DNA from 2 places in the Paenibacillus sp. FSL H7-689 genome. Region 1 is predicted to be linked to the other one. Evidence: riboswitches for the same ligand, from Rfam matches in the RefSeq annotation. Region 1 holds a riboswitch; the other holds the start of a gene.

Region 1 (5,438 bases):
CAGGAAAACTATGTCATCGGACATGAGCCGATGGGGATCGTAGAAGAAGTGGGCCCTGGCGTGACCAAGGTAAAAAAAGGCGACCGCGTAATCATCCCGTTTAACATCGCATGCGGAGAATGCTTTTTTTGCAAAAATCAGCTGGAAAGCCAATGTGACAATTCCAACGAACACGGGGATATGGGCGCATATTTCGGCTACTCCGGAACGACCGGCGGATATCCCGGCGGGCAAGCGGAGTATTTACGGGTCCCATTTGCTAATTTTACCCACTTTAAGATCCCTGAAAACTGCGAACAACCGGACGAAAAGCTAAGCTTGATCGCCGATGCCATGACGACGGCATTCTGGAGCGTAGATAACGCCGGCGTTAAAAATGGAGATACGGTCATTGTGCTCGGCTGCGGCCCGGTCGGACTCCTAGCCCAGAAGTTCTGCTGGCTGAAAGGAGCTAAGCGGGTCATAGCCGTCGACTATGTCGATTACCGCTTAAAGCATGCGAAGCGAACAAACAATGTGGAAATAGTAAACTTCGAACAGGATAAGAATATTGGGAACACTCTCAAGGAAATGACCAAAGGCGGCGCCGATGTTGTCATTGATGCGGTAGGAATGGACGGCAAGATGAGCGATCTTGAATTTCTAGCCAGCGGTATGAAACTGCAAGGCGGCACCATGAGCGCATTTATCATTGCATCTCAGGCTGTTCGCAAAGGTGGCACCATTCAAGTCACTGGGGTATACGGCGGACGTTATAACGGATTCCCGCTCGGTGATATCATGCAGCGAAACGTGAATATCCGTTCCGGACAAGCTCCGGTCATTCACTACATGCCATACATGTACGAGTTGGTTACGTCTGGCAAAGTGGACCCTGGCGACATTGTTACGCACGTCATTCCGCTCAGCGAGGCCAAACGGGGCTATGAAGTGTTCGATACAAAAACGGACGATTGCATTAAAGTCATCTTAAAGCCTTAAATATGAATAGATACATGGGAGGACAATCTGAATGGATTCCACATACGCTTTGCATGAGATTCTCGAGGTACATGAAATAGCTGCGTTCAAGACGGTTTGTATGACTAAATCCAAGACCATGCAAGCTCTGGTAACCGACCCGGAGCTCAAGCAAATTTTGCAACAAGATGCGATCTTATCACAACAGCAGCTTCAGGAGCTCGGTGGAGTGCTGTCTAAAGCGACTGTATAGGAGATAAAAAAATGAACCCAATATTAGAACACATGACTGGTCTTAATACGCTGACCGATGACGTGATCGCAATGGATTTTTTGATGAACGCCAAGAGCGGTGTCAGAAACTACGCCATGGCTGTGACCGAATGTGCCACCCCCGAAATCAAACAAATTTTGATGAAACAGCTCGATGAAGCCATAGATTCTCATGAAAAGATATCAAATTACATGGTGCAGCATGGTTTATACCACCCTTACCATATTGCAGAGCAAATTCAGCTCGATCTGAAAAACATTCAGACTGCTATGAACATTCCGTCCTGACACCCTTTTTGATTTTAGCCAGAGACTTCAGAGAACAAAATGTCCCTGTGTCAAGAATTTCAACAATGAAAAAAGGCGGATACTATCCGCCCTTTTTTTGGCATCGTCACGAAACACGCTTATTGCAAGCGTTCCTTTACGTATTCTACTTATTTCTATCCTGAGACTGTTTATGGCCGCTGCTCTCTACTTTAATTGACTACAGTGAACTTAAGGCTCCAGCTTCCATGACATTTCCCAAAAATCAAGCTCAAAGCGACTGCACATCACGAAAATATCCTCCATCCGTTGGTACGTTCCCTCGCTACAGCCTTCTAATAGCTTATCAGTTAACGTCACTAGGGATTGATTGTTGCTGTTGTATTCAGAGGAAGCATATCCTGTGATCCACTCTCCGTAAAAAGGATGCTCAGCTGCACCTGGCTTTTGGGCAAGGACTTGACCAATCTCTGCATAGCTCCATGAGCAGGCCAGAATGGATACAAGTACTTCTTCTATGCCACCCGCATGGGAAACAGAGAGCATATAGTTAGTATAGGCTGCATTTTTCAGGGCAGGTTTTACCTGGAAAACATGATCCTCTGTAATTCCTAATCGCTCCATATAAGAACGATGAATTTTCATTTCACCATTCAGGATGTTATCTACGTTTTCACTAAAAAACTGCATCAATTTGGGGTCGTGCGACTTGACAATACCTAGTGCAAATACGCGGGCATAATCGAACAGGTACAAGTAGTCTTGCAGCAAATAATAACGAAATTGTTCAACCGTTAAGGAACCATCTCCGATTCCTTTAACAAAGGGATGCTCAAGACATTCCTTCCACACAGGCTGTGCTGCCTGATATAGTCTCTCTGAAATAGTCAACATGTGTTCCTCCAATTCATAATGTACGTATTTAAAAACAAAAAAACGAAACATCCTATGGATGTTTCGCAGACAAATACACTAAAACAAGGGGGTTCGCATGAGCTACCCAAGTACAGTGTTTCATCGTTGCATCCCTACGTTGGCATTATCCAAATCAGGTAAGGTCGGTTTAACACCCTCTCAGCCGGTTAAGGCTCCCTCGCAAACGGTTGTATGTAGTTGATTACTTTCCTATTCCCATAAAAGATAAAATAACATCCATTTAGTATATCAAGGGCTGTTAAATATAGTCAAGGAAGATTGTATCGCCCCTCATCACCTTTGGTGACGTATGTAAACGATGAAAACCATCACAACAATGGTTGAGTTTCAGCCACTGTTATGATGGTTTCTATTCTTGCAACTACTGCCGATGGTTTAATGCCCGAGTTTGTTCTTTCCGACAAAAGTGAGTATTCCGTACTGGGAAGTATTTCTCCAGCTCTCATTGGTCGTATCATTCCACTTGGCTACGCTCTGCTTACCTCCGCCCTGGTTGTCGTTAATTTGGAGCTCGAAACCGAGAACATTTCCTGCTTTGGGCGTCAATGATTGTAAATGAATTCTGGCTTCTACGAGATATCCTTTATTTGTTTTCTTCACAGCACTTACAAGGCGTCCAGGTGAGGCACCCCCTGCAAAGGTTCCCACATTGTCTGCACTGATTCTGAACTGGGCATCATCATATTGAAAATACGGTGTGCGCTGGTGATTCTCGTCCAGGAAAATCTCAACCGAATCCTGATCCCATGGGTTGATACTATCTGTAATGATGTTTGGATCAGTGACGTCGATCAGCAGGTATAGATACTCACCTGACCACATTGCGCGAGCCACTGCCTCTGCACCTTCGCTCTGGTTCAACCGTTTTACTTCAAATGGTGCAGCCTTATTCCATGATGTGTCTTTCTTCCCATCAATCTGAACAATCCCTTGCACAGCTTGTGCAGATTTGGGCATAGGGGCGAGTTGAATCACGCCGTATTTGCTTGTATCCTGTTCCTGAGATTGTGTTCGATCATTCCAGTACAGTGGATTATAAGGTTGTGTCCCACTTGAACCGCCATCAGTCACACGGATATCCAATCCGGCTTCATATTCTGATCCGACTTGGATACCACCCCACGGAATGGACAATTCAACCTGATATCCGGCTTTTGTCTCGCGTACACGATATGAACGCTGCTCCACACCCTCAGCTTTGCCCGACCGCTTAATGATTACGTGTCGGTCATCTGCTTCATATGAAGTGGTCTTGCCATTATTGAGATCAACAAAGATATCTACTCTGTCATTCACATCTGCCTTTGCATCCTGTACATCCACGAGGATATACAGGTTACTATGATCCCATAAAGTGCGGAAACTGGCTGATCCCGAAGAGTCACCCTTCAGTGGAGTAGACACCGCTTTGTTCCAGAGCGGATCTTGTGTCTGTTTTTTGATATCCGGTTTACCCGAAAGTGAGACGGCTCTCTGCGTCAACACAGGCAAACTGGATTCATCCACGAGTCCCCAGTATGCCTTTTTGGCCTTCAGGGCTGAATCAAACAGCATAGCCTGGTTGTTGTAAGACTTCTCATCTTGGAGTCCCCATAAGGTAACTGAAGAAATGTGGTCTTTGTGTTTTTTGTACAAATCCAACAGTTCCTTATATCGATACGCCTGCTTTACTGCAACTTCATCGGACATCTCTTCACCAAATGGAATTCCGCTATCCACATCCAGTTCCGTGATCTGAATATCCAATCCAAGTTCGGCGAACATGCTGATCGTTTTTTCAATTTCCTTGATGGGCGGGGATTCCAGGTTATAGTGGGATTGCAAACCCACACCATCGATGAGCCCTTTCTCTTTCAGTCGTTTGACCAACTGATACATATGCTCTCTTTTCTCAGAGATTTCCGTGAAGTATTCGTTGTAATATAATTTGGCATTCGGATCGGCTGCACGAGCGAATTCATAGGTTTTCTCAATATAATCCGGACCAATTAGTTCATAAAAGGGACTTTTACGTAAACCGTTGGCATCACCATTGCTATCCGCAATCGCCTCGTTTACCACATCCCAGGCATAGATCTTACCTTTGTATCGGGTCATGACGGTTTCAACGTAATCCTGAATCCGGGCAAGTAGTAATTCTCGACTCGCAGGGTTACCCTGAGGATCCTTGAACATCCACTCTGCTGCATCAATATGCCACAACAACGCATGTGCGCGTACGCCCATACCATGCTCCTCGGCGAACTGAACATATTGATCGGCTGCCTCGAACTCATAAACACCTTCGGAAGGAGACATGTACTTCGGTTTCATCTCGTAGGTTGCGGTCAAGCTGTTAAAGTGCTTTGTGAGCAGTTGTCCATATGCGCCTTCCAACTGCCAGCGATACACCGCTGCACCAATGGGGAAATCATCTTGATACAGGTCTTTCAGAGACAGAATCCCTTCTTCAATCTCCAGTTGCTCGGCCAGAGTAAATGATACATCATCCACATAGAACGATAACGTATCTACGCTATCTTCAGAGATGTAGGGTGTTTCGATGAACAAATTCAATTCAGTGGGATCATCGCTATACTGAAATTTTCCGGTGATTTTGTGCCATGTATTCCATTCTGCTTTGGCAATTTTCACGCTACCGATTGGGTTCCAGCTTTCGGCAGTTGTTTTTTTATATGTGGTGAGCTGTAATGTTTGATCCGTGGTGGGCTCCTGAGTAAGTCTTACATATGCCGCAATTTCGTACTCTTGGTTACGCTTAAGCAGATCCTTCATGGATAACATCGGTCCATGATAGGAACGCTCACGGTTGGCGACCAGCATACTGGACTGACCTTCGTGTGCTTCCTGCTGTGTCACTGTCAGCCTTTCGTTACCTGTACGTGGAGTCCACCCCTGAAGTGTACCGTCTTCAAAGTTTGTACTCAAATGACCTCCCTCCACTTCCGTAACTGCTTTGGCTGCATGTGAGACATTCGTAAATGGAAGCATGGCGAGTACGA
Region 2 (5,438 bases), on a different contig from region 1:
AGCAGGGATATTCTTAACAATCGCTTTGATCACAATTGTAGTTCTGTTGTTTATTTCGGCTCAGGAGGCAACCAAGACGGCCCAGAACAATTTTGCTGATATCCAAACCGAGTTGTCTCAGGCCGCATTTACGGTGTATGACGGAACAACCATCAGTGGATCTCAGGTAACCAACGCACTACGTAAATATGCGGACAAGGAACAGTTTGGTATTAAAGTGATTACGGGTAAAAATGTAGCTGGTCAATGGTACGGTAATCAGTTGAATATTTCTCAGGATCTCAATAATGCGGATTATGGCTCTGTTATTGGACCTGAAGATAAGGTGGGTATTATTAACCAAACCATGAGTGAAAAAGACAATCAGTATGTCAATCCAAGTGGTAAATTCAAAGCGATTATCGTGAAAGACCGATCGAACGTGGTAAGAGGGCTGATCTTCCAGCAATCCTGACAGGAGTTGGTTTAACATGTCCCGGAATACACAGCATCTCATGTTGTTTTGTACGGCGGTTGTCCTGTTTGTGACAGCCTGCCTGTACGGGCAACAGAATGTTAAGATTTTATCAACTTCATTGAATAACAGAGTACAGACAACAGCAGGTATGGAAGGTCGGCTGACAACAACATTGCATACCACCAAACCGGATCAGTATAAGGGCGCAGAAGTATTGCATACCGTGAGACAGATGACAGGCACAGGCATTCCTGTGGAGGTAGACGGAACTTCGTATGTGATTGATCCACTTGTCAGCAAAACAGCGACGATTCCTGTCCAGCTCGATGCCACCTACAGACCAGAGTTTATACGAAATGAAACTGGAGAACTGCTCAAGATTGTTTTTTGGAAGGAGGCGAGTGTGAATTGATTAATGCCGCATCCAAGCTGCTTGCCGTATTGCTCGCAGTCCTTTTGCTCTATGTGTACCCAGCTGCTGAAACAGCCGATCGGCAGGATGATATAGCACGTATGACGGCTGTTCAGAATGTAACACGTTTTGTTGATGCTGTCCGAACAAAAGGGTATATTTCACCTCGAATGTTGGCTGAGTTTGAGGAGAAACTGGCCCAGACGGGCAATGTGTATGAGGTGTCGATGGAACATTTACATAAGAAATATGTACCTCACTATATAGACCCGATGGACAATAACAGTTTTAACGGGACCTATGAGGTTGTGCAGGATGGATATTATTCGGCTCAGATTCGAGAAAGACTATTCCCATCCTCAGGTGTGATACCGGTTGATGATCCTGGCCGAAGATATACGTTGACGACAGGGGATTTTTTCACCGTGACACTCCAAAATACAAATCGTACACCTTCCATGCTCATTCGTGAATGGTTGAGTGGTACGGCTCAGGCTTCAGCAGTATTTGTAACATACGGAGGTATGGTCCTCAATGAAGATTACTGAGCTATCCATTGTATTTGTGCTGATCTTTTTCCCGCTCTTCTGGATCATCTCACTCCATACCCAAGATGCCGAGGAGGCTCAATATCTTGGCCAACGATACAGATCTGTACTTCAAACTGCAGTCATGGATGCAGGTGCAGTGATGCATCAGAATGAGAAACAAAATGATGAAGCAGGTTATGATTCAACCAAGTTTGTTAAAGCGGACAAAGAGCTTGCCTTGTTAACATTTACGCAGACGATGGCTTTGAATATGGGGATTCAGGATGATCCCGCAGCTATTCGAAACATGTTTAATTACATTCCTGCCTTAGTTATTCTGGATTATGACGGCTATTATATGTTGTCCACAGAAACAGAGTTGACAGGTAACCGTGAAGATTCTTTAAGGCAAGTGTGGAGCCCCAAGAAACCTTATACATATTCAGATTCAAATGGTAGCAGTATTAACTTTACACTGGACGACTACGTATATGCCTATGACGCAAGTGCAGGGAAATGGATTGAGGGATTTCAAAAAGAACTGGCTTCAACCACACAGATTCCTTTACTTCAGAATACCAGCGTATTTGAACAAGTTAGACAAAGCCGGATTGTGACTACTGTGCAGGATGATCTGGCTGATGTGATTAACCGCCATAATGAGTTTGCCAGAAAGAACGGTATTTCCTATACGTTTACGATGCCCCTGATTGCGCAGGAAGATTGGTACAACTCCATTAACGATACAGGGATTATGGCCTTTATCCAAGGTATAGGTGTGGGTGACCAGAAGATCAACAACTACGCAATCGGTGGAGGCAGACTCGTGAAGAAAACGGCCATCGTAGGTGGGGTAGATCCTTTAACGGGTATCAAGTACTATTATCCCTCCACTTGTGGTAATGGTTACCGTGCTGAAGAGGTGTTTACAGACGCAAGACAAGCAGCTGCACAAGGCTATTTCGAATATAAATGCTCTAATCGTTAGGGTAGCCTGTATGACAAAATTATGTAAGAGGTTCCTGAACTGTTTACATTACTTTCAGAAAAGACGGGACCTGTGCTAGAATAGGGTTTCGGAACAATAATAAAAGTAATGTCTAATAGATAGGAGCAACCTCATCTTATGAGTTTATTGTCAGTAGAGAACGTAAGTCACAATTTTGGAGATCGCACGTTATTTAAAAATGTATCGTTTCGTTTACTTGCCGGAGAGCGTGTAGGACTTGTTGGTGCCAATGGTGTGGGTAAATCCACATTAATGAACATCCTTACCGGTAAATTGCTTAAAGATAGTGGAAAAGTGGAATGGACACCTAAGGTCCGTTATGGATATCTGGATCAGCACACGAAGCTTACCCCAGGCAAAACCATTCGTGACGTTCTTAAAGATGCATTCCTTCCGTTGCTTGAATTAGAAAAAGAAATGATGAATATAACGGACCAGATGGCAGATGCAGATCCAGATAAGCTGGAGCAGTTGCTGGAAGAGATGGGCGATATTCAGGAACAACTGGAACAGGGCGATTTTTATCTGATTGACGTAAAAGTGGAAGAGATGGCCAATGGTCTTGGTTTGTCCGCAATTGGTCTTGATCGGGATGTCGCAGCTCTAAGTGGTGGGCAACGTACCAAGGTGCTTCTTGCCAAGCTTCTGCTTGAGAAACCTACAGCCCTTTTGCTGGATGAGCCGACCAACTATCTGGATGTAGAGCACATTGAATGGTTGTCACGTTACCTGAAGGACTACCCTCATGCGTTCCTCTTAATCTCCCATGACACGGAATTCATGAATGAAGTAGTAAATGTCATTTATCATTTGGAATTTGCCAAATTAACGAGATATGCAGCGAACTATAACAAGTTCCTTGAGATGGCTGATATGAATAAAGCCCAGCATATTGATGCGTACGAGAAGCAGCAAGAGTACATCAAGAAGCAGGAAGATTTCATTCAGCGTAACAAGGCACGTGCTTCAACTTCAGGTCGAGCGAAGAGCCGGGAGAAACAGCTGGACAGAATTGAACGTATTGATCGTCCAGATGAAGCGGCCAAACCAACGTTCAAATTCAAGGATGCCCGTGCGAGTAGCAAAACGGTCTTTGAGGGCATTGATTTTGAAATTGGATATACGTATCCTTTGCTGCCTAAGATGACAATGACAATTGAACGTGGTGAGAAAATTGCCATCGTAGGTTGTAATGGTGTGGGTAAATCGACGCTGCTGAAAACCATCTTGGGCAAAATATCTCCACTCAGTGGAAAAACCTTTTTGGGAGATTATCTCGAAACGGCATATTTTGAGCAGGAAGTTCGTGCTGGGAATATCACGCCGATTGAGGATGTCTGGAATGAGTTTTCACATTTGACCCAGAATGAAGTCCGGGGTCATCTCGCTCGTTGCGGGTTGAAAAATGAGCACATTACCCGTCCGCTTAACATGCTGAGTGGTGGAGAACAAGCGAAGGTTCGTTTATGCAAACTCTTGATGCGTGAAAGCAACTGGATTCTATTCGATGAGCCGACGAACCATCTGGATGTAACAGCCAAAGCGGAGTTGCAACGTGCCTTGCAAGAATTTAAGGGAACGGTGTTGCTGGTATCTCATGAACCTGATTTTTACGAGGGTTGGGTCACCAAAACATGGAATGTCGAAGAATGGTCTGAGAAAAACTAGACAATTCAAGCAACGTTTAACAGAAATGAACAGTGACAAAAAAATCCTTCTATGGTAACATAGGCTACAACTTCATATGAACACTAGGGGGGCCGCACGATGTGGCTGAGATGGAAGAATGCGATTCCGGACCCTTTGCACCTGATCTGGATCATACCAGCGTAGGGAAGTGGCGAGCGCGTTTCAGTGAATGACGTGAGCAAACGGCAATTCGAAAGAATTCAACCGTCTTGCTTAGTAAATTGAAACATGCAGTTGCGTGTATAACGTTATGGCTATAAGGTCTATAGCTTTATTGCACGAAATGAACTGTATGTATCAGTCAGTCATCTGGTCCTATAATTAATACGCAGCCACTCCCCTACGGGAGTGGCTTTTTTGTGTTTTCATAGCATTCACGCATGGAAGGAGATGAAAAGTACGGTAATTTATCATGAACGTGTACACGGATCATTTGAACTGCATGTTGTATCTACGGGTGCAGGGGATCAAGCATCTTTTGTAAAAGCTGCAAAGGACGTTTGGCCATGGGTGGACTACATCCATATACGAGAGAAACAACTCTCGTGGCAACAAAAGATCGGTTGGGCTGAAAGTCTGCGTGGTGTTGGCGTTCCGTCTTGTCGCATCGTTATCAATGGTTCAGAACTGCCACCACAGAATGACATCTATGGCGGTGTGCATTGGGGGCAAGAGGCTATACGTAACTACAACCCTGCTGTTATAAGCAATGTCCAGCGAATTCGTCTGGGTGTATCTGTTCATTCAATCGATGAGGCAAAAATCGCTGAAGAACGGGGAGCCGATTACCTTTTCTTCGGGCATGTCTACTCAACCAACAGTAAGCCTGATCTTGAACCAAGAGGATTATATGCTCTGGCTGAAGTGTGCTCTGGTGTTTCCATTCCTGTCATGGCGATTGGGGGCATCGAACCGGGAAACATTCACGCTATTCGCTCTGCAGGCTCACAGGGAGTCGCTGTGATTTCAAATGTATGGGCGAGCGATTCCCCGGATCGGGCCGCTGAATCATTAAGGCAGGCTATCGTTGCTACAGAAAGTTTGAGCCGCTGAATCAAGGAGATGAGAGGATGAAAAAGATCATTACTGATAGACCGGATAAGATTTATGCAGAAACGATTATTGTAGGCGGAGGCGTTGTTGGATGTGCCATTGCGTATGAGCTTGCTTCCCATGGACAGGATGTGCTGTTACTGGAGCGTTCGACGATTGCAGGAGGCACTTCTTGCGCAGCGGCTGGGATGCTGGCAGCAGACAGTGAGGATTTTGCTCATCCTTTGATGGCTAAGCTCGCCAGGCAGAGTAGACAGTTACTTATCGAGCAACAGGTGCTAATGGCTA

What was found. Region 1 has a riboswitch for thiamine pyrophosphate ahead of tenA (thiaminase II). Riboswitches for the same ligand answer to the same signal wherever they lie in the genome.
Region 2: another riboswitch for thiamine pyrophosphate. It lies ahead of C170_RS20370 (thiamine phosphate synthase); the one in region 1 lies ahead of tenA (thiaminase II).

Annotation. Positions count from the first base shown of each region.
Region 1 is NZ_ASPU01000057.1:38,591-44,028, forward strand. Features, by position in the region: gene C170_RS25185 (zinc-dependent alcohol dehydrogenase) at 1-981, shown strand, start outside; gene C170_RS25190 (hypothetical protein) at 1,013-1,213, shown strand; gene C170_RS25195 (spore coat protein) at 1,225-1,521, shown strand; gene tenA (thiaminase II) at 1,732-2,394, opposite strand; TPP riboswitch at 2,508-2,605, opposite strand; gene C170_RS25205 (endo-1,4-beta-xylanase) at 2,812-5,438, opposite strand, start outside.
Region 2 is NZ_ASPU01000028.1:159,296-164,733, forward strand. Features, by position in the region: gene C170_RS20345 (hypothetical protein) at 1-454, shown strand, start outside; gene C170_RS20350 (hypothetical protein) at 471-869, shown strand; gene C170_RS20355 (hypothetical protein) at 866-1,417, shown strand; gene C170_RS20360 (hypothetical protein) at 1,404-2,387, shown strand; gene C170_RS20365 (ABC-F family ATP-binding cassette domain-containing protein) at 2,526-4,076, shown strand; TPP riboswitch at 4,152-4,261, shown strand; gene C170_RS20370 (thiamine phosphate synthase) at 4,488-5,150, shown strand; gene thiO (glycine oxidase ThiO) at 5,168-5,438, shown strand, end outside.